One region of the Anaerobacillus sp. ABA4_114 genome, then DNA from elsewhere that is predicted to be linked to it. Evidence: riboswitches for the same ligand, from Rfam matches in the RefSeq annotation. Region 1 holds a riboswitch; the other holds the start of a gene.

The links. Region 1 has a riboswitch for S-adenosylmethionine ahead of ACXAEY_RS04295 (methionine ABC transporter ATP-binding protein). Riboswitches for the same ligand answer to the same signal wherever they lie in the genome.
Region 2: another riboswitch for S-adenosylmethionine. It lies ahead of ACXAEY_RS08135 (Na+/H+ antiporter NhaC family protein); the one in region 1 lies ahead of ACXAEY_RS04295 (methionine ABC transporter ATP-binding protein).

Annotation. Positions count from the first base shown of each region.
Region 1 covers NZ_JBSWUM010000001.1:869,225-884,106, forward strand. The annotation lists gene acsA (acetate--CoA ligase) at 1-438, shown strand, start outside; gene ACXAEY_RS04250 (homoserine dehydrogenase) at 453-1,655, shown strand; gene ilvE (branched-chain-amino-acid transaminase) at 2,319-3,224, shown strand; gene ilvB (acetolactate synthase large subunit) at 3,590-5,305, shown strand; gene ilvN (acetolactate synthase small subunit) at 5,302-5,823, shown strand; gene ilvC (ketol-acid reductoisomerase) at 5,853-6,878, shown strand; gene ACXAEY_RS04275 (2-isopropylmalate synthase) at 6,865-8,406, shown strand; gene leuB (3-isopropylmalate dehydrogenase) at 8,424-9,530, shown strand; gene leuC (3-isopropylmalate dehydratase large subunit) at 9,548-10,960, shown strand; gene leuD (3-isopropylmalate dehydratase small subunit) at 10,973-11,554, shown strand; SAM riboswitch class I at 11,795-11,904, shown strand; gene ACXAEY_RS04295 (methionine ABC transporter ATP-binding protein) at 12,021-13,043, shown strand; gene ACXAEY_RS04300 (methionine ABC transporter permease) at 13,036-13,704, shown strand; gene ACXAEY_RS04305 (MetQ/NlpA family ABC transporter substrate-binding protein) at 13,728-14,570, shown strand; gene ACXAEY_RS04310 (L-lactate dehydrogenase) at 14,612-14,882, opposite strand, start outside.
Region 2 covers NZ_JBSWUM010000001.1:1,624,260-1,639,141, forward strand. The annotation lists gene ACXAEY_RS08115 (M4 family metallopeptidase) at 1-1,067, opposite strand, end outside; gene ACXAEY_RS08120 (Y-family DNA polymerase) at 1,452-2,663, shown strand; gene ACXAEY_RS08125 (YolD-like family protein) at 2,679-3,011, shown strand; gene ACXAEY_RS08130 (alpha/beta fold hydrolase) at 3,101-3,940, shown strand; SAM riboswitch class I at 4,022-4,126, shown strand; gene ACXAEY_RS08135 (Na+/H+ antiporter NhaC family protein) at 4,195-5,499, shown strand; gene ACXAEY_RS08140 (hypothetical protein) at 5,540-6,217, opposite strand; gene ACXAEY_RS08145 (hypothetical protein) at 6,668-7,129, opposite strand; gene ACXAEY_RS08150 (nucleotidyltransferase domain-containing protein) at 7,301-8,014, shown strand; gene ACXAEY_RS08155 (AbrB/MazE/SpoVT family DNA-binding domain-containing protein) at 8,264-8,548, shown strand; gene ACXAEY_RS08160 (TrmB family transcriptional regulator) at 8,603-9,361, opposite strand; gene ACXAEY_RS08165 (MFS transporter) at 9,497-10,672, shown strand; gene ACXAEY_RS08170 (SDR family oxidoreductase) at 10,732-11,376, shown strand; gene ACXAEY_RS08175 (manganese-dependent inorganic pyrophosphatase) at 11,598-12,527, shown strand; gene ACXAEY_RS08180 (hypothetical protein) at 12,602-13,156, opposite strand; gene ACXAEY_RS08185 (phosphatidate cytidylyltransferase) at 13,209-14,123, shown strand; gene fabL (enoyl-[acyl-carrier-protein] reductase FabL) at 14,515-14,882, opposite strand, start outside.

The sequences.
Region 1 (14,882 bases):
ACGATCTGGAACAACAAGGAGAAGTATGAAAGCTATTTTCCTTATTCAGGTTGGTATGTGTCAGGTGACCTAGCTTATAAAGATGAGGAAGGATTTATATTCTTCCAAGGTCGAGATGACGATATGATCAATTCTTCAGGTGAACGAATCGGTCCATTCGAAGTTGAGAGTCAATTGATCACCCATCCTGCTGTTGCTGAAGCAGGCGTGGTAGGTAAACCCGATAAACTCCGAGGTGAAATCGTTAAAGCCTATATCACTTTGCGATACGGTTATAAAAAAAACGACCAACTTCTAGATGAGATTCGCCAACATGTAAGAAAAAATTTGGCTGCCCATGCGGCTCCAAGAGAAATAGAAGTACTCGATGAGCTTCCTAAAACCAAAATTAGCGGAAAAATATTAAGAAGAGTACTAAAAGAATGGTCAGCACAATAACGGGGGTGGAGATGATGGAAACATTACATGTAGCGTTAATTGGTTTTGGAACAGTAGGCAAAGGGGTTTATGAGAGTATTGGAAAACAGCGTGAACAATTGGAGGCTTTACTGCGAAAAAAGGTGTCGATAGAAGCGATTTTGATTCAAAACGGTGAAATAAAGCGAGAAGTAGACGATCGCGTGTTGGTGACGACGGATGTTGACGAGTTATTAAATCTCCCAAAGCTTGATGTCGTATTCGAAGCGATTATAGGAGTTGAACCTGCACATACGTATTTGTCTAGATTCATAGAAAAAGGCTGTCATGTTATTACGGCGAATAAAGAATTACTTGCTACTTCGGGTAATGAACTTAGGAAGTTAGCAGAAAAGCACAACGTAGGACTTAGATATGAAGCGGCAGTTGCAGCATCTATTCCGATTCTTAGCACGCTGCGAGAAGGAATCAGAAGTAACCAGATTAAAGAGATAAGCGGAATTCTGAACGGAACTTCTAATTTCATTCTCAATGAGTGTCAAGTGAGCGGGTTGTCTTTTGAAGAAGCACTCCGGTTAGCACAAGAGAAGGGATATGCGGAGGCTGACCCTACGAATGACGTCGACGGCTGGGATGCATTTTACAAGATTCTCATTCTCTCTGATCTTGTTTATGGAAAACAGCCTGAATGGGAAAGTATCACTAGAAAAGGAATTAGGGAAGTGACCAGCTTTGATATTAAGAAAGCTGAGGCACTTGGTCTTAGAATTAAACATATCGCAAATCTTCGTTTGCAAAAGGAAGAGCCAGTTATTACGGTTGAGTCAGTTGCAGTTTCTGAAGCCCATCCTTTTTTCAATGTGACAGGTGTTAACAATGCTCTATCTGTTGCAGGTAATCTCGCAGGTAACATAACGTTAACTGGTCAGGGTGCAGGAGCAGATCCTACAGCGAGCGCAATGGTAGAAGATTTATTAAGCATCGACCGAAACAGCACTGAACCGGTTTACTATTCCCGAATAGAAAAGGGGAATGCTGTTGAAGAGGACTTCTTGTTGATCGGAGACGATTCAGAAGTAAGGGGACTCGAAGTACTTCCTACCTCAGAAAAAGGAGCTTACTATGTCACAGGCAAAAGAAGTGAAGTAGAAGCATTACTGGAACATAGTAAAGCGAGCCTCTATCCTCTCCAAGGTCTGACCCTAAATCATTCTACTTCTAGATTAGCGGTTGTTTAGTTCCTCCCCCTCTCGAACTGAGAGGATTCAACCTGTTGGGAAACCTAGGATATTCTATTCCCTACAAGGTAGGAGTTAGATAGGTCTATTAACTTAAGAAAATTTTTCTGAGCGATTATGTTATTCACGTCAATGCAAGTTAGTTTTTTATTTGAATTAAAGATTTGAGCACAATGCAGATTGGAGCGGAAGGATGCTCGACTCCTGCGGGAGCAGCGGGACGGGTCCACAGGAGCGTAAGCGACGAGGAAGCTCACCGCCCGCCCCGCGGAAAGCGAGCATCTGGAGCGGAAATCTCACTATATCGTTGGTAGGAGCTTTAAAGCTTTCACGACAGACTGTCCCCTCTCAAATTGAGAGGGGGTTTTTACTTTTTTACAATGTAAGCGCTTTAATAAAATTTACAATAGAAAACTTGATGTCATGTAATCTCACTCTAGATGGGATTGTAAGCGGTTGCAAATAAACAGATATATCTAAATAGTCTAAAAACTTTCAGAAAGGGTGTTGACCTTCTGTGGAAACGGGAGTATTATTGTCCTCAATTAAACAAATTATTTAAACAATTCACACACATTGAACAAGGACCTGACTCGCTTTGGTCCTTGAAATTAAACTTGACGCTTTAATGCGTCTATTACCAAAAGGAAAGGAGTGAACAAGGTGAGTGAACAATGGATCTACCTTAACGGAGAATTTGTAAAAAAAGAAGATGCCAAAGTATCGGTATACGATCATGGCTTTCTATACGGCGATGGGGTGTTCGAAGGAATTCGCATGTATGACGGAAACGTATTCCGACTAAAAGAACATCTTCAGCGACTTTTCGACTCAGCTCATTCAATCATGCTAAATATTAACTATACGATGGAGGAACTGACTGACATTATCGTTCAGACATTGAAGAAAAACGATCTTCAAGATGCTTACATTCGTATTGTTGTATCACGAGGCGTGGGAAATCTTGGGCTTGATCCATTCACATGCAAGGAGCCTCAAGTGATTGTTATTGCAGAATCACTAGCCTTGTTCCCTAAACATCTTTACGATACAGGAATTGAGATCGTAACGGTAGCAAGTCGAAGAAACCGTTCGGACGTTCTTAGTCCTAAAGTGAAATCATTAAATTACTTGAACAATATTTTGGTGAAAATCGAAGCGAACCTTGCCGGTGTGAGCGAAGCACTCATGCTAAATGATCAAGGCTATGTTGCGGAAGGTTCTGCAGATAATATATTCATTGTCAAAGGTAACGTAATTAAAACGCCACCTGGGTATGTTGGCGCACTAGAAGGCATTACGCGAAATGCCATCATGGAACTAGCGAGAGAAAAAGGATATGAGATGCGAGAAGAAACGTTCACTCGACACGATGTGTATGTTGCCGATGAAGTTTTCCTTACTGGAACAGCTGCAGAAGTGATTGCAGTCGTTAAGGTAGACGGAAGAGTAATCGGTGAAGGCCGACCAGGTAAAACGACGAACAACCTTCTAAAAGCTTTCAGAAATATTGTGACAACAGATGGCGTAAGCGTATACCCATCTAAGCGAGACGTTCAAGCGGGTTAAGGATTCAAAATTAAATACACAAAATCAATGACGAGGTAAAAGGTGCAGGATCGAGTGGTTACCAGAGAGCCGGTGTAGGTGGAAGCCGGTATTACTCCCTGCTCCGACATCCCCTCTGAGTGTTGATCTGAATTGAGCTACTTAGGATCAGCCAGGTGTTTTACAACACTTGTTATTAAAAAACAGCATTAGCTGTTACTGAGGTGACGAAGTTTGTCACAAATGTAGGGTGGTACCGTGAAAGTCTTTTCGCCCCTACGGACCGTATAAAGCGGCGTGGGGATGAGAAGGCTTTTTTTCTTTAGCAATAACCAGTTCATACAGGATGAAAAAGCTCATCAATAAGCATTGGAGGGATCAACAGTATGCGGGCGAAGGCAAGAAATGAAGCCGAAGCTGTTACAACGGAGATGACCGGAGCGGATATTCTGATCGATTCATTGAAGAAAGAAAATGTTGAAGTGCTGTTTGGCTATCCGGGAGGTGCGGTTTTATCAATTTATGACGCACTCTATCGTTCACCGATCAAGCACATCCTATCAAAGCATGAACAAGGTTCGATTCATGCTGCAGAAGGGTACGCGAGAGTAAGCGGTAAGCCTGGTGTTGTCATTGCTACATCTGGTCCTGGTGCGACGAACCTCGTGACAGGCATTACTGACGCCATGATGGATTCGCTGCCAATCGTTATTTTTACAGGTCAAGTTGCGAGCAATGTGATCGGCACAGATGCTTTTCAAGAAGCTGATGTTATGGGGATCACATCTCCGATTACAAAGCATAATTTTCAGGTGCGCGATGTAAAAGACCTTCCTAGAATCATTAAAGAAGCTTTTCACATCGCCTCCACAGGGCGACCAGGCCCAGTCCTCGTTGACATCCCTAAAGATGTTTCGAATATGAAAATGGTTCCAGGTGATGAGTCCAAGGTGAATCTGCCAGGCTATCAACCAACCTTTTCTCCTAATGTCTTACAAATTAAGAAACTAGCAGATGCAATAGGAACAGCGAAGAAACCGGTTATTTTAGCTGGTGCTGGGGTTCTTCACGCGAATGCTGGGAAAGAGTTGCGTGCATTCTCTGAAAGGCACGAAATACCTGTAGTCAACACTCTCTTAGGCTTAGGAAGCTATCCAGGAAAGCATCCACTGTTTCTTGGGATGGGCGGAATGCATGGTACGTATACAGCCAACATGGCGCTTTATGAATGCGATCTACTCATCAGCATCGGAGCGAGATTCGATGATCGCTTAACAGGAAACTTGGATCATTTTGCTAGGCATGCAACGGTTGCTCATATCGATGTTGATCCAGCAGAGATCGGGAAAAACATTCCTACCCAAATACCGATTGTTTCAGACGCGAGGGAGGCGCTTATAAGTTTACTCGATACAGAAACACGAACCCCTGAGACGGAGGAGTGGCGCAAACAACTTGCCCAGAAGAACGAAGACTATCCACTTTGGTACAAATCGAACACAGAAGAATTCTTGCCTCAGCGCGTAATCGAGCTCGTCCATAAGCATACGAAAGGGGACGCCATCATCACGACAGATGTCGGGCAACACCAAATGTGGGCAGCTCAATATTATTCTTTTGCTGATCCGAACAAATGGGTGACTTCAGGGGGATTAGGAACGATGGGCTTTGGTTTTCCGGCTGCGATCGGTGCCCAGCTAGCGTTTCCAGACCAAACCGTCGTCTCGATCACTGGAGATGGAGGGTTTCAAATGACGCTTCAAGAACTTTCCGTTCTTCAAGAGCTGAACCTGCCTGTAAAAATAGTCATCGTGAACAATCAATCGCTAGGTATGGTGCGACAATGGCAGGAAGCTTTCTATGAACAGCGTTACTCTCAGTCTCTTATACCGGTTCAACCTGATTTCGTAAAGCTAGGTGAAGCTTATGGAATCAAAGCTTATCAAGTGCATACAGAGGAAGAGGCTGAAGCAGTCTTCAGTGAAGCTTTCGCCCATAGAGATCCTGTATTGATCGACTGCAGGGTAAGTGGTACTGAGAATGTATATCCAATGATAGCGCCTGGTAAAGGTCTTCATGAAATGATCGGGGTGAAACCATGAAGCGAATTGTGACAGCTACAGTCATCAACCAAAGCGGGGTATTAAACCGAATCACTGGGTTGATGACGAAAAGACAGTTCAACATCGAGAGTATCACAGTTGGTCATACCGAAACGGAAGGTATTTCAAAAATGACGTTTGTGGTGAATGTTGAAGGCGATGGAAAGATTGAACAGCTGATCAAACAGTTAAACAAGCAAGTAGATGTATTGAAAGTGTCTGACATCACAGATCAAGCCATCGTTGTAAGAGAACTCGCGCTGATCAAAGTCGTTAGCAATGCACAGGTCAGAAGCGAACTATCGGGAATAATCGAACCATTTAGAGCTTCTATCATCGATGTAAGCCGTGAAAACTTAACAGTTCAAGTAACGGGGGATTCAGATAAGATCGAAGCGATCATCGATCTTTTGCGACCATACGGAATTAAAGAGATGGTTCGTACGGGAATCACAGCTTTCCCAAGAGGTAGTCAAAGATCTGTAACTGATCTAAAACAGTATTCAATTCTTAATTAATCAACCAAAATTAGAAGGGATGGAGAATCATGGCAAAAGTTTACTATAACGGAGATATTAACGAAGGTGTACTGAAGGATAAGAAAATCGCGGTAGTTGGGTACGGTTCACAAGGGCATGCACATGCACAAAACCTAAGAGAAAGCGGATTTGACGTAACGATCGGCCTACGAAAAGGACGTTCATGGGATCAAGCAGCTGAAGACGGTTTCGATGTAAAAACTGTTAAAGAAGCAAGTGAAGAAGCAGATGTCGTAATGGTTCTTCTCCCGGACGAACATCAGCCGGATGTCTATAAACAAGAAATTGAGCCAGGTCTTAAAGCAGGCAATGCACTTGTCTTTGCTCACGGCTTCAACGTTCATTTTAATCAAGTTGTTCCTCCGTCAAATGTGGATGTCTTCCTAGTTGCACCTAAAGGTCCAGGGCACCTTGTAAGAAGAACATTCGCTGATGGTGCTGGTGTTCCTGCATTGTTCGGTGTTTACCAAGACGTGACAGGAGAGGCGAAAGAACTTGCTCTCGCTTATGCAAAAGGAATCGGCGGAGCGCGTGCAGGAGTACTTGAAACATCATTTAAAGAAGAAACAGAAACAGATCTATTTGGAGAGCAAGCTGTCCTTTGCGGCGGTCTAACGTCACTTGTTAAAGCTGGATTCGAAACGTTAACTGAAGCAGGATACCAGCCAGAAGTCGCTTACTTTGAATGTTTACACGAGCTGAAGCTTATCGTGGATTTGATGTATGAAGATGGAATTGCCGGTATGCGTTACTCGATCTCAGATACAGCTCAGTGGGGTGACTTTGTATCAGGACCACGCGTTGTGGATGCAGATACAAAGCAGCGTATGAAGGATATCCTAGAAGAAATCCAAACAGGAAAGTTTGCGAAAGGATGGATTCTAGAGAACAAGCTGAACAGACCTGAGTACCATGCGATCAATGAGAAAGAAAAGCAGCACCCTATCGAACAAGTTGGAAAAGAACTAAGAGCAATGATGCCGTTCGTTAAGCCAAAATCCAAGAAGGAAGTGGTTTCAAGTGCAAAAGATTAATGTATTCGATACGACGCTTAGAGATGGAGAACAGTCAGCGGGTGTCAATCTGAATGCATTAGAAAAGCTCGAAATCGCGAAACAGCTTGAGAGACTAGGAGTCGATATTATGGAAGCGGGTTTCCCAGCCGCTTCCAAAGGCGACTTCGAGGGTGTGAAGAACATTGCAGATACTGTACGAAATGTTTCTGTAACTGGTCTTGCTAGAGCGAATAAAACAGACATCGATACAGCATGGGAAGCCTTGAAAGGCGGTGCGGATCCAAGGCTTCACGTATTTCTTGCGACATCTCCGATACACATGACACACAAGTTGAAGAAGACGCCTGACCAAGTGGTAGAAACAGCAGTTGAAGCTGTGAGGTATGCCAAGACGATGTTTCCGAAGGTTCAATGGTCTGCAGAAGATGCGTGTCGTTCAGACCGAGCGTTCCTTGCAAAGATCATTACTGAAGTGATCGAAGCTGGTGCTACTGTCATAAATATACCTGACACTGTAGGGTATCGTAGCCCGCAAGAATATGGTGAACTATTCACTTATTTGAAAAACAACGTACCTAATATCGATCGAGTGGCACTTTCTGCTCATTGTCATGATGATTTAGGAATGGCTGTAGCAAACTCTCTAGCTGCGATCGAATGCGGTGCTACTCAGATTGAAGGAACGATCAATGGGATCGGTGAGCGTGCAGGGAATGCTGCGATCGAAGAAGTAGCGGTTGCCCTTCGAATAAGAAATGATTTCTACAACGCTGAAACGAACTTGAAATTAGATGAAATTAAACGAACGAGTACGCTAGTCAGTAAGCTGACTGGAATGGCGGTGCCGGGAAATAAGGCGGTTGTTGGAGCAAATGCGTTTGCCCATGAATCAGGAATCCACCAAGATGGCGTTCTTAAAGAGAAATCCACCTATGAAATTATTAGTCCTCAATTGATAGGTGTTCAATCGAATAGTCTTGTTCTAGGTAAGCATTCTGGTAAGCATGCTTTCAAAGATAAAGTGAAAGAGCTTGGTTTTGTTCTGGATGACGCGAAGATTCTTGAGGCTTTTTCAGACTTCAAAGACCTTGCCGATAAGAAAAAACACATTACCGAGGAAGATCTGATCACCCTTCTTACAGATATTCAAACCGATGAAACAGTTGAGAAATATGAGATTCATAGTATTCAAGTACAGTATGGTACTGCTAACATTCCGACGGCAACCATTTCGATGGTCTCACCTGATGGATCGATGCTGCAACAAGCTGGAACGGGTTCAGGTAGTGTAGAAGCAATCTATAACACGATCGAGCTGATGATTCCGGGTACGTTACAACTACAAGACTATCGTTTAAGCTCAGTCGGTGGCGGGCGTGATGCTCTAGCTGAAGTCCATGTACGGGTATTGTATAACGGAATCGAATCGAGTGGTAGAGGTACTGCCCAGGATGTATTAGAGGCTTCGGCCAACGCATATCTAAATGGAGTGAACCGTACGCTCGCTCGTGAAAATTATTTAGTGAAAAAGCAAGCTCACGTTTAAAAAGGAGGTTATATAGGATGAAGAAAACAGTTGCGGTATTACCAGGAGACGGAATTGGCACAGAGGTGATGGAGGGAACGATCAAGGTTCTCAATGCCGTAGCAGATCGATTCGGCCATGTGTTCGAATTTCAAAAAGGCGTCATCGGGGGCGTAGCGATCGATGAAACAGGCGAACCGTTGCCTAAAGAAACACTAGATATGTGTAAGCGATCTGACGCTGTACTTTTAGGCGCTGTAGGCGGACCGAAGTGGGATGATCTGCCTGGAAGACTTCGTCCTGAAAAAGGCCTTCTAACAATTAGAAAAGAGCTTGAATTGTTCGCAAATCTACGTCCGGTCAAAGCGTATGACAGTCTTTTAGACGCATCACCGTTAAAGGAAGACCGCATCAAAGGCGTCGATATGCTGATTTTAAGAGAATTAACGGGTGGCTTGTACTTTGGTACACCGAGTGAACGGAGAGAAGGTGGAGAGCGCGTAGTCGATACGCTTTCTTATACGCGTGAAGAAATCGAGCGCATCGTAGAACAAGGATTTAAAGCAGCTAGGAAACGAAAGAAGAAGCTGACGAGTGTCGACAAAGCGAATGTTCTAGAATCGAGCAGGATGTGGCGTGAAATCGTAAATGAAAAAGCAGCCTCATACCAGGACGTGGAAGTTGAGCATATGCTTGTGGATGCTGCAGCGATGAAAATTGTTCAGAATCCTGCACACTTTGACGTAATCGTAACAGAGAATCTTTTTGGAGATATCTTGAGTGACGAAGCTTCGATGATCACTGGGTCTTTAGGGATGCTTCCATCTGCAAGCTTAAGAAAAGATGGGTTTGGCATGTATGAACCAGTACACGGTTCAGCGCCCGATATCGCTGGTAAAAACCTTGCCAATCCACTAGCGATGATCTTATCTGCATCGATGATGTTAAACCATTCGTTCAATATGAAGGAAGAATCTGATGCGATCGATAAAGCTGTGATGGAAGTTCTTGAAGCAGGGTATTTCACAACTGATCTTGCGGGTGTTGGAAAGCGAAGTCTAAGTACTGATAAGATGGTCGATCAAGTTATCTTTCAACTAGCAGAAGATAATGCTACGGCTGGTATCATGGAAGCTTATGCGTGACAGTGAGGAGGATGGGTGTGGAGCCAAAAACAATTATAGAAAAGATCTGGGAAAAGCACGTTGTGCATAGAGAAGAAGGCAGTCCAGATTTACTTTATATCGATTTACACCTTGTGCACGAAGTAACATCTCCGCAGGCTTTTGAAGGCTTGCGTATGAATCAGCGGAAGGTCAGACGTCCTGATCTGACCTTCGCTACTATGGATCATAATGTTCCAACGATTGCGCGGCATATCATTAATGATCCTGTTTCAAAGGTACAGATGGAGAAGCTAGAAGAAAATTGTAAGGAATTTGGGGTCGAAATTGCCGATATTAACCATCCAGACCAAGGTATCGTCCATGTGATTGGCCCAGAACTAGGGTTGACTCAACCAGGCAAAACAATCGTTTGCGGTGATAGTCATACCTCGACACACGGTGCTTTTGGAGCACTTGCATTCGGGATCGGAACGAGTGAAGTCGAACATGTTCTTTCAACTCAAACTCTTTGGCAATCCTCTCCAAAAACAATTGAAGTTCGAGTGAATGGTCAGCCGGGCGCAGGTGTAACGGCGAAGGATATCATTCTTGCAATCATAGCGAAGTTTGGAGTGAATGCAGGAACAGGGGCTATTCTTGAATATACAGGTGAAGCGATTAGAAAGATGTCGATGGAAGAGCGAATGACAATCTGTAACATGTCGATAGAAGCCGGTGCTAAAGCAGGATTAATCAGTCCTGATGAGGTAACGTTTGACTACCTAAAGGGAAAAAGGCATGTTCCACAAGGAGAGGAATTCCAAGCAGCGATATCAGAATGGAGAAACCTTGCTACTGATGAAGGAGCAACGTATGACGACGTTTTAGAGATCCATGCTGATGAGATAGAACCTCAGGTTACGTGGGGTACGAATCCTTCTATGGGATCATCCGTCTACGGTAGAGTGCCTTTTCCAGAGGACTATGAAGATCCGGCTGATCAAAAAGCAATCGCACAGGCCTTAACGTATATGGGGTTAACAGCTGGGATGGCAATTCAGGATATCGACATCCAACATGTCTTTATCGGATCTTGTACAAATTCAAGGATTAGTGATCTTAGAGCCGCAGCAAATATTGTTCGTGGAAGGAAAGTACACCGCAATGTTCGAGCGCTAGTCGTGCCGGGTTCTAAATCTGTCAAAGAAACAGCGGAAGCAGAAGGACTAGATCAAGTGTTTATTGATGCTGGCTTTGAGTGGAGAGAAGCAGGATGCAGTATGTGTCTTGCGATGAATGACGATATCGTTCCACCAGGAGAGCGATGCGCTTCTACATCAAACCGGAACTTTGAGGGACGGCAAGGAAATGGTTCTAGAACGCATCTAGTCAGTCCTGCCATGGCAGCCGCCGCTGCTTTGGAAGGCAAATTTACAGATGCAAGAAAAATGAAGCAGCCTGTCGTGTAAAGGAGTGAAATCATGGAACCTATCAATGAATATACAGGTGTCGTCTATCCTCTTGAAAAGGTGAATGTGGACACTGATCAAATAATACCAAAGCAATTTCTGAAACGGATCGAGCGACAGGGGTTTGGACAGTTTTTGTTCTATCATTGGCGTTTCGATGACGATGGAATCGCACGGTCTGATTTCTCTTTAAATGAAGAGCAATACAGGTCGGCTTCAATCCTAGTAGCGGGTAAAAACTTCGGCTGCGGTTCATCGAGAGAACATGCTCCATGGGCCCTATTAGACTACGGATTTAGAGTGATCATCGCACCAAGCTTCGCAGATATCTTTTACAACAACTGTGTGAAAAACGGTATCCTTCCAATCGCTCTTCCTCAAGAAACCGTTGCTGAATTATTTACAAAGGCAAGCGAAGGTTATTCACTCACTGTTCAACTCGAAAACCAATCTATTAGTGATAATGATGGGCTGCACGTATCGTTTGAAATCGATCCCTATTGGAAGGAAATGTTGTTGAACGGGTGGGACGAAGTATCTAGAACCCTCTCTCTTGAGGATAAAATCGAGCAGTATGAAAATCAAAGAGCGTAAATAAGAGAGCATGTTTGATCCGTATAGAGATACAACTGAATCATTGGCGCGAGCGCTGTATGGATTGCAGCGCTTTTACGCTGTCAGAAAAGAGGGCTGACTTTAGAGGAGTAGTTGAAACTCTGACAGCTGGTTTTATTTAAAAATTCGGACTTTTTACTCATCGATTGACACACTAAAAGTCCCATGCTAGAATTCGATTTAGTACTTAACTAGAGTAACGTGTTAATAACTAAATATCTCTTATTCAGAGAGGTGGAGGGACTGGCCCTATGAAGCCCGGCAACCGTCAAACAGCGTGTTTGAGAAGGTGCCAATTCCTGCAAAGCAGATGCTTTGAGAAATGAGAGAAAGACATCGATTTCAAGTGCCTTTCTGCTCATAGCGGAAAGGCATTTTTTATTTCAAAAGGTTTTAAAATCAACCTATTGTGATGGGATATCGTAAGGTAAAAGGAAGTGTGCAAATGATTGAGTTAAAAGGTATAAAGAAGACGTTCTTTGCAGCCTCTGGACCAGTAGAAGCGGTGAAGAATACTGATCTTACAATTGAAAAAGGCGAAATTTTCGGAGTTATCGGATATAGTGGCGCTGGAAAGAGTACACTTATCCGCATGTTAAATCTACTTGAGCGACCAACTGAAGGCAGCGTAACAGTAGATGACAAAGCATTATCTAAGTTGAATAACAAGGAACTTCGTCTAGCAAGACAAGAAATCGGAATGATTTTTCAGCATTTTAATATTCTCTGGTCACGCACTGTAAAAGAAAATATTGCGTTCCCGCTTGAAATATCGGGCGTGCCGAAAGAGAAAAGAAAAGCTCGAGTGGACGAGTTGATCAACCTCGTTGGGTTATCCGGGAGAGAAGATGCGTACCCATCTCAACTAAGTGGTGGTCAAAAGCAGCGAGTTGGGATTGCGCGGGCACTTGCTAATAACCCTAAAGTGTTACTCTGTGACGAAGCGACATCGGCCCTGGATCCGAAGACCACAGATAGTATTCTCGACCTATTAAAGAAAATTAATAAAGAGCTAGGACTAACGATCGTGTTGATCACTCATGAAATGCACGTGATCAGAAAGATTTGTCATCGTGTTGCGGTCATGGAAGGTGGCAGTGTTGTTGAAGAAGGTCCAGTACTTGATATTTTCCATCATCCCAAGCAGCCGATCACCCGTGATTTTGTAAACCAACTGAGTGAGCCAGAGGAAATGAAAGAATCGATTTCACATCTTACTGAAGGTGCAGAAGGGACACTCGTACAATTTACTTTTGTAAAAGGAGCTACGGGGTCACCTCTCGTAACGAAGTTAATCAGAGAGTTTCAGATCGAAGTGAACATCATTCAAGGGAAGGTCACCCATACGCAGGATGGTCCTTATGGTAAGCTATCGGTCTTACTAAAAGGTGAACAATCTTCTATCGACAAAGCACTGAGCTATGCACGTGAGCAGAAAGTAGAAGTGGAGGTGATTCCAAATGCTTAGTTCACTATTTCCTAACGTGCGTTGGGAGGATATGTGGGAAGCGGCATTACAAACGATCTACATGACCGCGATCTCTGTGTTCGCAACGTTTATACTCGGCATTGGACTCGGCCTGCTGCTTTTCTTAACTTCAAAGGGAAACGTCTGGGAAAATCGATATATTAACGGTTTTGTTGCAGGGATTGTAAACCTGTTCCGTTCGATTCCATTCATCATATTAATTATTTTGCTTATCCCACTATCTGTATATATTGTTGGTACGATGCTGGGAGCTAATGCTGCATTGCCAGCACTTATTGCAGGGGCTGCCCCATTTTACGCACGAATGGTCGAGATCGCTCTAAGAGAAGTAGACAGGGGAGTGATCGAAGCATCCCAAGCGATGGGGGCTACGAATGGCCAGATTATTTTTAAAGTACTGCTTCCTGAAGCGATGCCAGCATTGATTTCAGGAATAACAGTAACTGCGATCGCTCTAGTGAGCTATACAGCGATGGCAGGTGTCGTTGGGGCTGGAGGATTAGGAGATCTTGCATATCTAGATGGTTTCCAACGAAATAATCCCGACGTGACGCTTGTCGCAACTGTATTAATTCTCGCTATTGTAGCAGTTCTTCAGGTTATCGGAGATGTTACAACGCGAGCTATGGATAAAAGATAAGATAAAAAAAGGAGAGAGAAACCATGAAAAAACTATTACTACTTTTGTCAGTTGTTGCTCTTGCAGCTCTAGCGGCTTGTGGAGCAAATAACGGTGGAAACAGTGAAGGCTCAGGATCAGAAAGTGAAGAAACGAAACTAGTTGTTGGTGCATCAAACGTTCCACACGCTGAAATCCTAGAAAAAGCACAGCCGCTTCTTGAGGAAGAAGGAATTACTCTTGAAATCGAGCGCTTCCAGGATTACATTCTTCCGAACAAAACTCTCGCTAATGGTGAGTTAGATGCGAACTACTTCCAAACAGTGCCTTATATGGAGCTACAAATGGAAGAAAACGATAACTATGATTTCGTAAACGCTGGTGGGATTCATATCGAGCCGATCGGTGTCTATTCACAGGAATATGAAAACCTTGATGCACTTCCTAAAGGTGCAGAAATCATCATGAGTAACTCTGTATCAGACCACGGTCGTATGCTTCAATTGCTAGAAGCGAAAGGTTTGATCAAGATTAAAGAAGGTATCGATCCAACAGATGCACAAGTCGAAGATATCGCTGAAAATCCAAAAGACCTTACCTTTAAAACAAACGTAGAAGCTTCCCTTCTTCCTCAGATCTATAAGCAAGGTGAAGGTGATGCTGTTTTAATCAACACGAACTATGCGATCGATGCTGGATTAAATCCACAAGAAGACGCAATAGCACTTGAAGGTTCGGACTCTCCATACGTGAACGTGATCACCGTGAACAAAGGTGATGAAAGTAACGAAGCTGTAAAAACGCTTGTTGAGGTTCTACGCTCAGAAGAAATTCAAACCTTCATTAAAGAAGAATATGATGGAGCAGTCGTACCAGTAAATGAATAAAGCAAAAAAGGTTCTCCTTTGTGGAGAACCTTTTTTTAGTGCTATTTATAAAGAAGGACCGGTTTCATAGCGTCAGTAAGCGTTTTTGCAGAGTGTTGAAGCTGTTCAGTTTCCTGAGGAGTGAGATCAAGTTCAATGACTTCTCGAATACCATTTCTATTGACGATTGCAGGTACGCCAATATAGAGATCTTCTAAACCGTATTCACCTTCTAATAGAGTGGATATAGTAAGAATAGAATTTTCGTTACGCAAGATGGCTTTGGTTAATCGAAGTAATCCCATCGCAATACCGAAATGTGTCGCACCTTTA
Region 2 (14,882 bases), 760 kb from region 1:
CCCTCTCCATAAACCATCTGACTACCATTCCAAAAAGCGTTATTGTAGTTTCTGCCGTAGTGTACAGTCGATTTTAGCGGTGCGCCGTTACCATCATAACTGTCTCTATTAAAGACTTGTTTGAAATAATCATACGTTGCTCCTGCGTAGTAATGTGCATCTACTGCAGCGGCATCATAGCTCGCATGGTACTGATTATCTGAATCTGACCAAAGGGACCCAGGTAGTTTTGTTCGATTCGATGCATCATAGGTAAAGACGCCTCCACCTCTCGTCGTATCTTTTAAGTAATAGGTTGATGAAGAGAGGAGTGTGTTGAATGACTTCGTATCACCAAGGACTCCAGTGCCTGTCCCGGTTGTTGTCGTGCCAGTGATATCACCACCGCCGCCCGGTTTGCCGACACCTTGTTTTTTGGCTTCGTGAATCGCGTTGAAGCTTGTTAGCACTTCTCCTGTCACAGCATCGATAAGATAATTCCAATTTCCTGGCTCAGGGGATAGGAAGTTAAGTGTTACATGATAGGCGTAACTAGCAGTATGCCCCTGTGGATATACGACAAGGTCTGACTCTGGTTTTTGTTCGTAATCAGGCGTGAAACCAAGAGCTTCCTCCGCTTTTTTAATTGCATCCTGCTTTTTAAATTTAGCTGCTTTCTTTAGTTCTTTCTTTGATTCTAGATCTGAAATGACTTGCCCTGAGACAGCTGTTAATACGCCATCTTTATTTACGTGAACCGTTTGGGTAGAGCCGTAAACTGGCGTCCCCTCATGTAACTGTTGGAGGCGAAATACGGTAAACCCGAGATCATCTTTCTCACGCGATAAAATTTCAAAGGATTGCTCGGCGGTCTTTCCGCTGAAATTGTAGTAATCTTTGTTTTCGTTTAAGTAATCGAACAACACCTCGTTTGGATTTTTTGCGGAGGCCTTTGTTAACTGGCCTGATACAAACGATGGTGTTTCTTTTTTGTTATGTACGTTAGTTGCTAACGATGAGGGTGGTGCAAGCATGCTTCCTACAAGCCCTGCAGATAATCCTAATGCTAAAAGTTTTTTCTTTCTCATTTGAATCCTCCTTTTATCAGATGAGAAAACCATAGCATATAAAACTAAATATTCAAATAAATTAGATAATTTTGATAATATTACCTACTTTAAGTTAATTGGTTGTGAATCTATAGACCTAGGCAATATAGCTTTTAGGACTAATGTATCAGTCCTTGATGTTAGGCAGGGATGATGCGAATCGGGAGAAATCGCTAATTCTCTTGGGTTGGTCACCTCTACATCTTTTGGTTGGAAGAAAGTACTTATTGATATACGAACGTATATTCGGGTAAAATACGGGTATAGATATACAGAACTAGTGTTCTTATTTTCGATTATTTGAAAGGAGTGGTGAAGGTGGATTATTCAACGTTAAAAAAGAAAACCATTTTGTGTGTTGATATGAAAAGTTTTTATGCGAGCTGTTCTGCGGTCGAGATGGGGCTCGATCCCTTAACGTGTCATCTTGCTGTCGTGGGAGATACGGAGCGTCAGGGTAGTGTTGTTTTAGCGGCCTCGCCTGCACTAAAAGAAGATTTTAATATCCGAACAGGAAACAGGCTTTTTGAAATTCCTGATGATCCCCGTATTCATATCGTGAATGCAAGAATGTCATCCTATTTGAAGCAATCGATGGAGATCACAAGGTTATTTCATCGGTATGTTCCAAAAGAGTGTATCCATACGTACAGCGTGGATGAATCTTTTCTTCAAATCGACGGGACTGAGCGTCTTTGGGGAGGACGCTTTGAGACGGCTAATAAAATCAGGAAAGAAATCAGTGAAACGTTCGGTTTACCATGTGCGATCGGTATAGGTCCTAATATGCTGATGGCGAAGCTTTGTCTGGATTTAGAGGCCAAGAAGTATGGCGTTGCTGAATGGACGTATGAGGATATTCCTGAGAAGCTCTGGTCCATTTCGCCTCTAAGTAAGATGTGGGGGATCGGTCCGCGTCTCGAGCGCACTTTAAATCGGATGGGAATTATGAATGTTGAGCAGCTCGCAAAATACCCGCTACATCTTCTTGAACAAAAATTCGGAGTGATGGGTAATCAGCTCTATCACCATGCATGGGGAGTAGACCTTTCCGACATTGGAGCTCCGATTATGCAGGGACAGATTAGCTTTGGTAAAAGTCAGATTCTACTGCGGGATTATCACGAACAAAAAGAAATCAAACACGTTATTTTGGAAATGAGTGAAGAAGTAGCGAGGCGTGCGAGGAGAGCCGGGAAAGCGGGGCGTACGATCAGCCTCGGGATCGGCTATAGTAAAGACGAAGGAGGCGGTGGTTTTCACAGGTCGAAAAGCATCGATAGCCCCACTTCCATCACACTTGAAATCTATAACGTGTGCTTGCAGCTTTTTCAGGAATTTTATAGAGGGCAAACGGTTCGGAAAATTTCAATCGCTCTTTCAAATATTTGTGATGACGAGGAAGTGCAGCTCGACCTTTTCAATATGAAACGGCCGAAGCAACGAGACCTTGGATACGTAATGGATTCGATACGGGAGAAATACGGATCCGATTCTCTGCTTCGCGCTGTTTCCTATACGAAAGCCGGTACAGCATTGCATCGAAGTAAGCTTGTCGGAGGTCACAAAGCATAGAAAGGGGTTGATAAGATGATTCGTGACCGAGGAAATATCAAATGGACATCGATGATGTTACCAGAGCATGTTAAAGAGTTAAGAGAATGGAAAGAAGAAGATCGGAGAAGAGAACAGCCTGAGCTTGATGAGCAGAAGATGGAGGAGATGAACGACACCATTTGCGAAGCGATGGCCTTTCACCAGCCGCTTACATTTCACTACTTCAAGAACGGTACGAAGAATGTGTTGACAGGATATGTTCATTATATCGACCAGCTCAATAAAGAATTGCGAATTGTTGACCTAGATGAGAAGAGGCAGAACATTCCGTTTGCAAGCCTCGTGCATATCGGTGAAGGCGACTAAGATGGTAACACTCTCCACAACTGAAGACGTTTTTCCTCAGCGAAAAGGGGTAAAATACGTACAAACTAGTATACGGAGTGAACTGTCAGATGCTATCTGTAGAGAGTCTCAAACATTATAAGGAAAACATAAAAGGAATCGATATTCACTATGAATATCATGAGAACGAAGTGACGTCCGACCGTCCTGTACTAACATTACTGCATGGGTTTTTATCTTCGACTTTTAGTTATCGACGGTTGATTCCCTTGCTTTCAAAGCATTACACGATTGTAGCCGTGGATCTCCCGCCGTTTGGAAGAAGTGAAAAATCGAGTCGGTTTGTTCATTCTTATCAAAACTTTGCGGAAGTCGTGATCGAACTACTCGAGCGGCTAAGTATTGACGAAACCGTTATGATCGGTCATTCGATGGGAGGGCAAGTGGCATTAAGAGCCGCAAGTATCGATGAAGACCTAGTTAAGAAAAACATTTTGCTCAGTAGTTCAGGCTACCTTGAAAAAGCGAGGCAGAGTTTAGTGTATTCCTCTTATTTGCCCTTTTTCTCAATGTATTTAAAGCGCTGGCTTTCGCGAAAAGGAGCAAAAGGGAATTTGGTGAACTGCGTTTACGATCCGAATTTAATCGATGAAGAGATGGTGGATGGGTATGTTCAGCCTTTCTTTCATGAAGGGATTTTCCGTTCTCTCGTACGAATGATTCGAGATCGTGAAGGGGATTTATCACAAGAAGAATTGAGAAGAATTCATACGCCGAGTTTACTGATATGGGGGGAGCATGATCGAGTTGTACCGCTTCAAATTGGAAAGCGGTTGGCAGAAGATCTGCCGAATTCAGAGCTGATCGTATACGAAAAGACGGGTCATCTTCTTCCGGAAGAGCAGCCTCGTTCGATTTTAAGAGACATTCAGAAATTTATTCAGGCATAAGTCGAAGAGCGACACGATTCGACTTTTTTCTTGACGAAAAAGAATAATGCGTGATAAACTTCATAACACTAAATCGAATAGTTCTTATCAAGAGAAGTGGAGGGAACTGGCCCTGAGAAGCTTCAGCAACCTCTGATATGTCAGAAAGGTGCTGCTTCCAGCAAGAGAGATCTTGAGAGATAAGAGTGAAAGCCCTCTTCTCTTGAAGTGGGCTTTTTTGATTGCTACAAACTTTACGAACAAGGAGAAACATCATGGACAAAGACATAAAAGGGAACGGCTTTGCGCTGCTTCCACTCGGTATATTTATTTTACTTTTTATTGGAACGGCAGTTGTAACAAAAGATTTTTATAGCATGCCTGTTGTGCTTGCTTCACTGATCGCTGCAGGCGTTGCACTTGCGATGAATAGGAAAGAAAGCTTCATGACAAAGGTCGAGGTGTTTTGTAGAGGAGCAGGGAACTCCAATATCATCTTAATGATTCTTGTTTTTTTATTAGCGGGAGCATTCGCTGAAACAGCCAAGAAGATAGGTGCAGTAGATTCGATTGTGAATCTCGGCATCTCAATATTACCAGCAAGCCTTCTCGTTGTTGGTTTATTTTTAATCGGATGCTTTATTTCGATATCGATGGGGACGTCGATGGGAACGATCGTAGCACTGGCTCCGATTGGAATTGGAATTGCAGAGCAATCAGGGATTCCTGTAGCTTTGACATTGTCAGCGGTCATCGGAGGAGCGATGTTTGGAGATAACCTCTCGATGATTTCGGATACGACGATTGCAGCTGTTCGGACGCAAAACACGAAAATGAAAGATAAGTTCAAAGTGAACTTTTTCATCGTTTTACCGGCTGCAATTATTACTGCCATTATATATGGATTCTTAACGGTAGGGGAAAGCGCGACAGTAAGTGGAGGTAAATCATTTGATTTTATCACAGTACTCCCATACCTTGGCGTATTGATCGCAGCGATTGCAGGCGTGAATGTACTGATCGTACTCGTTAGTGGGACATTGTTCGCAGGTGCTGTGGGCTTATTTAACGGGACGTTTGGTTTAAGTGGGCTCGTTTCTACGGTAACGGATGGCATCAAAGGGATGGAAGATCTCGCCATGATCGCATTGATTATTGGTGGGATGATCGAGGTTATCCGATATAATGGAGGCGTTCAGTACGTTCTCGATAAAATTCTTCATCGAGTGAGATCGAGAAGAGGGGCAGAGTTTGGTATCGCTGGGCTCGCTACGGTTTTAGACTTATCAACGGCAAATAACACGATATCAATCATAATGGGTGGACCACTCGCGAAGAACATATCAGAAGAGTATCAAGTTGATGCTCGAAAGTCCGCAAGTATTCTTGATATATTTTCTGGAAGTGTTCAGGGCATGCTGCCATACGGCGCACAGTTGTTAGCAGCGGCTGGACTAGCTTCGATCTCGCCTTTAGCACTCATACCATATTCAATCTATCCAATTCTTACAGCGGTCGCTGGTATTGTGGCAATTACCATCAATTATCCTTCATTTCGAAAAGAAGAAGCAGTAGAATAACGAAACAACCAGGCCTGTCAAAATGACGGCCTGGTTTTGTTTATTCTTCGATCTGCTTTTGTAGGTTTACAATTTTTTGAGGCAATATATAAAGAAATTCAATCAATGAGTCCAATAAATCAATAATTAAATTAGCTGTTTCTTCACTTGCAGAATTTTCAAGGCATAAAAGGTTGTGGAGGTTACTTCCTTTTCCTAACAGCTGCCCGAGCCGTACGATTGGCTCTTCAAGATCAACTTGTTTGGCCAGGCTTTCGAGCTGTTTTGATAGAGGTTGAGAAAGTTCATTTTCAGCTAAAAAGCTTCTAGTGATGCTCTCTAAAACGCGGTTTGCCATAACGGCTGTAGCAGTCCAGTCTTTCATATTATGTACGTTAACTGCTGAACGATAGACCCGCTCGAGGTCATCTGGCAGCCTCGCAGTGCCAACCAATCTTCCAAGAGGTTCTCTAGTGAAAGAAGTTTGGTGAACAAAGAGCTCTACTTCTTCACCTTGATCGCTTGTAGACGTTTTAATCAATACAAAGAGTATGGATTCTTTACATACCGAACATCTTGAAAAGGTTGAAAAGACCGTTTGGTTGATCTGGTAATCGAATTTCAAATGAAAAGAAGCGGTGTTTCCGCACTCTGGACATTCTGTATTGGCGGACTTTGGTAGTTTTGTTTGTCCGTATTTTACAACAGAATTAATTGTCGTTTGTTGTATTTTTCTCATCTAATACCCCCTGAATCGATTTTGAGCTTAATCTTTGATCTCTTATTGATACGGGTGTTGAGAATAAGGTGGATGTAGTAGTAAGAATATTATAACATTTTATCTTATCAACTTACATTATTCGCCCCGATTGGTAATTTAAGGGGGCGCATTGTGGAGAATAAAAGATTTGTGTTGATTCGAGACAAAAGCCTCTATGTAATCCTGTTTTCTAAAACAAAATTGACAACAAATCAAGCCTGTGAACAAGTATGGTTAAAACACCGAAGAGCAAAAGTACGATTAACATTCGCTTCTTCACATCAACCTGCAATCCCTGCTAATTCAAGAGAAAAACGCTCATACGCTAGAACACTCATTCCTTCTTGTTATACTATCGTTAATGTTATTTTATCTGAATCGCTTCAGATAGAAAATACCCCCAGCAACAAAAGGTTGCTGGGGGTATTTTTATTGACGGATGAAGCCTTCTTCATCAAGGTACTGGATCGCTTCGTTATAAGAAGGGAAAGTGCCATCAAGCATGTCACCGGCATACACATTCCAAAGCTCTAGCTCAGGCTCATACGCGAGGTGCAGCGTTTGATCTTCTTCGTTCATCCAGATTTCTTCTTCAATATCTTCTCCTGGCAAAACAGAAAGAGAGTGAATCGCTTCTCCGATTATTTTTCGAAGATCATTACTTGAGAAGTCACGAATGTTCACCATTCCTCTATCGTCTACTGGGTACTCTTCAAGTAGCTCGCCATAGACAAATCCGTTCCCATTCGGGTGCAGATGATAGACGACGTTCTTTTTATCCATAACACTTTCTTCAAAATGAAAGTTAACTCTTCCCATCGATACATCTTTACGCGTTAATTCAGGGAAAGTAGATTCTATAATGTGTAGCTTTTCTTCAAAAGTTAGCATAGTGCCTCCTGTTAATAACATTTGTATAGTAAGTCTGTGCTTACGACCAAACGTGTATTCAACTCTTCTTCATCTTGTACTATAAGAGTGTATCAAAATGTTAATCAATGTGGAAGGTATGATTCTTCGTCTTCTCAATGTAAAATAAAATAAAAAGCCGAGGGGAAGACCATGAAACGATTAGAGCTTGCCAAACGTGATGCGAAGGAACTTGTAAAGAGTCACTTTCCTCACTGTAATGTAGCACTTTTAGCTGGAAGTATTGTTAGAGGAGAAGGTACGAAAACGTCAGATCTTGATCTTGTTGTTTTCGATCCATCGGTTACGAATTCTTACAGGGAAAACTTATATTACAAAAAGTGGCCGGTAGAATTATACGTACATAATTTTAATACCTATCAATCCTTTTATAATAGCGACTGTGAGCGTGGTAAACCTTCGATGCCTCGAATGGTTGCAGAAGGAATCATTCTGATTGATGAAGGAAGCTGTAAAGAATTAAAAGAAGAAGCGAAGCGAATTTTAGAGGCGGGGCCTAAAAGTTGGGATGAAGATACAATTCGTTTGAAGCGATATTTTTTGACAGATGTGCTAGAAGATTTTATTGGTGCAACAGAGAGGGGAGAAGAATTGTGCTGCGCTCTAGCACTCTTAGAGCAGCTGCATGAGTTTATCCTTAGAATGAATAACCACTGGACAGGTTCTTCGAAATGGATTATGAGAGCGCTCAAACAATTTGATAGTGAGCTAGCTAGTGAATTTGAAGAGGTTTTTGATAATTATTTCAAAACCGGAAGAAAGGGCGATGTGATCAAGTTCGTAGATGATCAGATGTCACCGTATGGAGGGCGCTTGTTTGAGGGGTTTTCAATGGGAAAAAATTAATTTTAAAAAAGTGGTTTAGTTTTGATTATAAGGGGGTAACTATAAACTAGCTTAAAAATTCCCCCTTTTTTCCGTCCGGTTTAACCGGGCGGTTTTTTTTTGATCTAAGCGGGTATCAATAGTTAGAAGCAATTAGAATAATTTTGGAAAATTATAAAAAAATTAGCATTTTTGCTTGCTAGTAGACAAGTAAACTATTAAAATTAAATAAAGAACGTTTTCGTTCGCTAAAAAGAAGGAGTGATAAGCATGAAGAGCACAGGTGTCGTTAGAAAAATTGATGAACTGGGCCGTATCGTCATTCCAAAAGAACTGCGCCGCACACTTGATATCCAGGTGAAAGACCCAATGGAGATCTTTACGAGTGAAGATCGAATTGTTTTAAAAAAGTACCAACCGGAGATGGCGTGTATGATTACTGGAGAAGTCTTAAATGAGAATAAGTACTTTGGCAATGGAAACATCATATTGAGTCCAGAGGGAATGGCTATTTTAAGAGAAGAAATAGAGAAGACACTAGAAGTAAAAGCATAGAGTGATGAAGGAGAGAAAAGCATGCCTGGTGCGGCATGCTTTTTTTTCATTTCCTCAGTATCGTAATTTTAACAGGACGTTTTTAATATCCTCATCCTCCATCATTAATGCTCCGAATTTGCGAGTGATTTCAGTCAAAGCTACATCATGATAGAAGAACTCAGTAAAGAACGTCACTAGGGGACGAGAGCTCGTATGAATCGCTTGCCAGCCTGTTTCTTCGTAACCAGCAAATACGAGTTCCTTATTATCAACAATGAGGATGCGGCTTCGCTGCAGCGCTTCATGTTGAACATCAGGTATCAAAGTTGTGATCGTATCTATTTTTGTATCGAGCTCCCCGATCGAATGAAGTTCAACTGAAATTCCATTCATTTGCTTTTCTTCAATAGTTGAAATGTGCTGTGAGAGATCGTCTGACCAACCAGAATAGACGATCGAAGAGGTTGCCTGTTTTAGAAGGTCAGCTACAAGTGAGTCAATCGATTGGTTATCTTTAAGACTCCAAACGCGGTCATCCAAAGGTTTTTTCCTAGCTTCATACGATTTTAATTGGTCGATATTTCGATTAAAATCACGTTGTAATTTTTCGATGGCTGAGTTTAGCGGAAGTGGTCTATATAATCTCTTTTTTTCAACTGTTGATTCCAAAACCATTCCTTTTTCTCCCATTTTATAAAGGACTTCATATACTTTCGAGCGAGGGACGCCAGATTGTTTTACGATCGCAGATGCGTCAAGCGCTTCCTCTGTCGTAATCAACGCTTCATAAATTTGACTTTCATACTGTGTGAATCCAAACTGCTGCAACATCACTATGCTCTCCTTGCTTTTCGCACTTTCCTACATCTTAGCATAACAACTAACGTTCCTGAAATTAACTATTGCCTTTTTGTTGAATGGGAGTTACCCTTTTAGTGGTAACTTAATGAGAAAAGGCGGATTATAATGAATAAAAAAGTATATTTACTGACAATCGTTTCGTTCGTTGTCGGGATGGTAGAACTGATTATCGGAGGTATTCTTGATCTTGTAGCGGAAGATTTAGGTGCTAGTCTAGGGAAGACAGGTCTATTGATCAGCGTATTTTCAATCGTATTTGCACTCGCTGCACCCATTTTATTATCCTTGACAGCAAAAGTAGAGCGAAAGAAACTTACGATACTCTCGCTAATCGTATTTTTGCTTGGGAATGCTTTGGCCGTTCTCAGCAATACTTTCGCAGTTCTAATGGCGGCGAGGGTGATATCAGCAGCTAGTGGATCACTTCTCGTTGTGCTTTGCGTCACGATCGCATCAAACATCGTAGAAAGTAAATACCGAGCTCGCGCGATCGGCGTCGTGTTTATGGGAATAAGTGCGTCACTTGTTCTTGGAGTACCGATAGGTCTTATGCTAGGAAATGCTTTCGGTTGGAAGGCACCATTTGTACTCATCATCGTATTAACGATTTTGTCAATTGCAGGCGTTCACTTTTTCATGGAGAGTATTCAACCGAAGCCCGCGATTCCGATGAGAAAGCAATTGCTGACTCTAAAGAATAGCAAGGTCTTTTCAGCACAGTTGACCTCATTTCTATTTTTAACAGGACACCTTACACTTTATGGATATTTAACTCCGTTTTTGAAATCCTCACTCGGGTTATCAGGAACATGGGTGAGCATTGTATATTTGATCTTTGGAGTCGCTGCTGTAGCAGGAGGGGGATTAGGTGGTGTCGCTTCTGATCGATTCGGAACAAAGCCAACTATAATCTCTGTTATCGTTGTTTTTGGAGTTTCGATGTTCCTTATTCCATATACAACGTTTGCCTTTCCGTTATTCCTAGTTGTAATGGTCGTTTGGAGCATGCTTAGCTGGGGGATTACGCCAGCACAACAAAGTTATTTGATTGAAATTGCGCCAGAATCATCTGATATACAGCAAAGTTTAAATAACTCTGCATTGCATCTAGGTATCGCACTTGGCTCAACTGTCGGTGCTTTCGTGATCGAAAAGGGCACAGTTGAAATGAATGCGACGGTTGGAGGGATGTTCATCATTCTCGCTCTCGTTAGTTCTGTCGTTTCGATGAAAGGGAAAGATTCGAGTATTTCTTCTCTATCAAATAGAAAAGCAGGTTAATTGAAGCTCATTCATAAATATGGAATAATGTCCATATTAAACGTGAAAGGAGCATCACAATGCACGTACTAGTTATCGGAGCTAATGGTCAAATCGGTCAAAAAGTTGTGGATTTACTTCATAGTAGTGAAGAACACACGGTGAAAGCGATGGTTCGTAAAGAAGAACAGGCGGAAACTCTAGCGGATAAAGGTGTAGAAGCAGTCGTAGCGAGCTTAGAAGATTCAGTTGATGAAATCGAAAAAGCGATGAGTGGAACGGATGCGGTCATTTTTACTGCGGGATCTGGCGGAAAAACAGGTGCTGATAAAACGCTGTTAGTAGACCTGGACGGAGCTGTCAAATCGGTTGAAGCTGCAGAGCGAAACGGTATCGAACGCTACGTGATGGTAAGTGCGTTCCAAGCTAATAATCGTGAAAACTGGAACGACGCTCTTCTCCCATATTATGCAGCAAAGCATTATGCAGACAAAGCGTTAGAAGCAAGTTCCTTATCTTATACGATTGTAAGACCGGGTGGGCTTCTGAATGAAAATGGAACTGGCAATGTAGCGGTTGGAGAACAACTTGAACGAGGATCTGTGCCTCGTGAAGACGTTGCGCGAGTAGTTGTTGAGGCATTAACGAACCCAAACTTAAAGAAACGTGCGTTTGATTTAACATCTGGAGATACTTCTATTAAAGAGGCGTTGCAAAGTTTATAAACGAGAAGCTTATAAGGAACAGACTGTCGAGATCTATCGACAGTCTTTTTTTGAGGACGGTGAGATAAAAAAAGATAGAAAGGATGATTGCTTTTATTGAAGTATGTTTAATGGTAGTCTAATCAAGGTATTCTAAATATGAAATTGATGTTGAGTTTAGGAGTCTACATCTTTACAATATGTAATGTGTACATAAATTCTCTTATTAAAGGAGTCGAACAATGGAAAAAGTATTGATTTTTGGACATAAAAACCCAGATACAGACACGATTACATCTGCGCTCGTTTATGCAGATTTGAAGAGAAAGCTCGGCAAGGATGTTGAACCTGTTCGCCTTGGAGCTGTTAATGCTGAAACACAATATGCATTAGATAAATTCAATGTTGAAGCACCAAGAATGGTCCAAACGGTTGCGAACGAAACGAATCATGTCATCCTCGTTGACCATAACGAACGCCAGCAAAGTGTAGAGGATATTGAAAAGGTACGCGTTCTTGAAGTCATCGACCATCATCGAATCGCAAACTTTGAAACAGCTGATCCTGTTTACTATAGAGCTGAGCCTGTAGGCTGTACAGCTACGATTCTAAAGAAGCTTTATAAAGAAAATAACGTACAGATCGATAAGCCGATAGCTGGCTTGATGTTGTCCGCAATCATTTCTGATTCGTTACTTTTTAAATCTCCGACGTGTACAGAAGAAGATATTGCAGCCGCACGTGAATTAGCAGAGATTGCAGGTGTGGACGCAGAAACATACGGACTTGAAATGCTGAAAGCAGGAGCAGATATGAGTAGCAAGACTCCGTCTGAGCTAATCAGCCTAGATGCCAAGGAATTTGGTATGGGATCATCTAAAGTTGAGGTTGCTCAGGTCAACGTTGTAGATCCGCTTGATGTACTATCTCGTCAGGATACTGTTGAAGAAGAAATCAATAAGACAATAGAAGAGAAAAACCTTGATCTATTCGTACTTGTTGTAACGGACATCTTAAACAACAACTCAACCGTCTTAGCACTAGGTAAGGATGCTGAAAACGTTGAGAAAGCATTTGATGTAGAACTGATCAACAGACTAGCAGTTCTCGAAGGTGTCGTTTCTAGAAAGAAACAAATCGTTCCAGCTTTACAGGAAACGTTCACTTCATAGAGTGACGAACCCGAACCGAATCTTCTATTCGCGTTCGGGTTTTCTATACATAAGAAATGCACGGTAACAATCGATTAGGGACGAGTTTTTCGTTCTTTAATCGGTGGATATTCAGTGAGCTTGCCTTCATATACCAGGTTCAATTTGTCACACGTTCTGAAATCTTCTGGAGTGATTAAGGCGGGGAGTTTATCCCAAAGGGTGATGCCCGAGCGTTCTAACACTTCAGCAACAAATTGAGAACAGAAATAGGAGTTACTGAACTCGACTGGTTCGTTAATCGATACACCAAGTACTCCAAGAATATTATATAGAAACTTTTGTTTATTTCTAATGAAAATCTCCAGCACGCGCTTCATTTTAGTAACCTCTCTTTCCGTTACTTGTAGACCGTAGATGACGCACGTCGTCTCGGGATATTTGCTGTAAGTACCTGTCAACACATCCTCTTTTACAAAGCCTCCATGTAGAGGATTGTTAGGATTTTTGCGACCAAAGCTATACATATCTCTCAGTTCGATATCAAACGCTAAAGAAGCGTGATTATAAGGAGCTTTGGTGTATCTTTTTATAGATTTAGTAAATAACGTTCCCGTATCAGATAAAAGGATATAGACTGTATGATCCATACTGTCCCCCGATCAACATATAATTTGCGTGTTACAGAAAGGGTGGTTTTCCCTGCAAAACACAATTTGGACCTTATCTATTATACTAGTAATTCTTACCATAACACACTCGCTATTCCTAGTTATTAAAAGAAAGTATCCATACAAGGATTATTCTATATTGTCAGTCCGGATTAAAACGTGGTGGGGTATGTTTGGAGTGTTTTGCTTCGCGACCTTATTCAATCCAATCGTATCTTTACTCTCATTGATGTTTTTATGCTTCTTTGCATTAAAGGAGTACTTTTCCATGATGAAGACGAGAAGGGCGGATCGAAGAATCTTCCTATGGGCGTATCTCGTGATACCCATACAATTCTATTGGATACTTATCGAGTGGTACGGTATGTTTATTGTTTTTATACCTGTTTATGTCTTTCTGCTCCTCCCTTTACCTAGAATAATAGGAAAAGGTACTTTAGGCTTTTTAAGATCTGTTAGCTCAACACAATGGGGGTTGATGCTGATGGTGTTCGGTTTGAGTCATCTTGCTTATTTCCAGGTCGCAAGTCCGACGTATGGAGCGAATTTAGTCCTCTTTCTTGTTCTGCTTACTCAGGTGAACGATGTCGCCCAATTTTTAATTTCGGCATATGTGGGTAAAAGAAAGATCGTACCCTCTTCAAACCCATACATTACCGTTGAAGGTGTGCTAGGTGCGCTACTAATAACGGCAGGAACAGCCTTCTTTACGTATTCTTACTTAACGCCATTCGTCTCAACTTTTGGCATATTATCAGGCATCTTAATCAGTGTTGCCGGTGGATTAGGGAGTTTGACTATATCGGTGTTAAAGCGTGATTTGCTTCTTGGAGATGGGGGAGTACAGTATGATCATAATAAAAGCTACCTAAGTCGTGTAGATAGCTTGGCTTATACCTCACCAGTCTACCTCCATGTGATCAGATACTTTTTTGATTTTATGTAAGAAAAAAGACAGCAAGGTTGCTGTCTCAGATTGTCGATAATTCTATGTCATAATTCAGTGCTCCCGATGCCGTAGTCGATGACGATCGCATGCTTTCCGCGGACGAACGTCCAAGCCCGAGGTGAAACCCACACCCCGGACTCGGCCGCCCGTTCTACCGCAGGAGTCCGCGATCGTCTCTCCTACTTGATGAGAATTAAACCAGAACGAACACCGTCCCAATGGATAAACAGACGAAATGAGGGTTATAACCTTTGATCACCCAATAACATAAATTAGAACTGAAATAATAGATTCCTCTTTTTGCAACACCGAGACTTTCTCTACAAGCATAGACAGCAAGGTTGCTGTCTCTTTTTTTGTATTTAATAAGAAGATTGCAGCGTCTGCGTTATTCTCCTAAAAGTGACAGTCCTCCATCGACGATGATCGTTTGACCACGGATCATCTTGGCTGCTGGTGTTGTTAAGAAGTATGTTGTATCTGCCATATCTGTTGGTTCAACGAGTCGTCCTGCAGGGTTTCGCTTTTTAGCAGATTCGAGTAATTCTTCTCGATTTGGAAAATGCTTCAGTGCGTCTGTATCAACAGCTCCACCTGAAACTGCGTTAACAACGATTCCTTTTGGAGATAGTTCGACCGCAAGATAGCGTGTGATTGCTTCTACGGATGCTTTTGAGACACCGACCGCTACATAATTTGGAAGAGCGCGAATAGATCCTAGGCTAGAAAGGGCTACGATAGCACCTCCGCCATTCT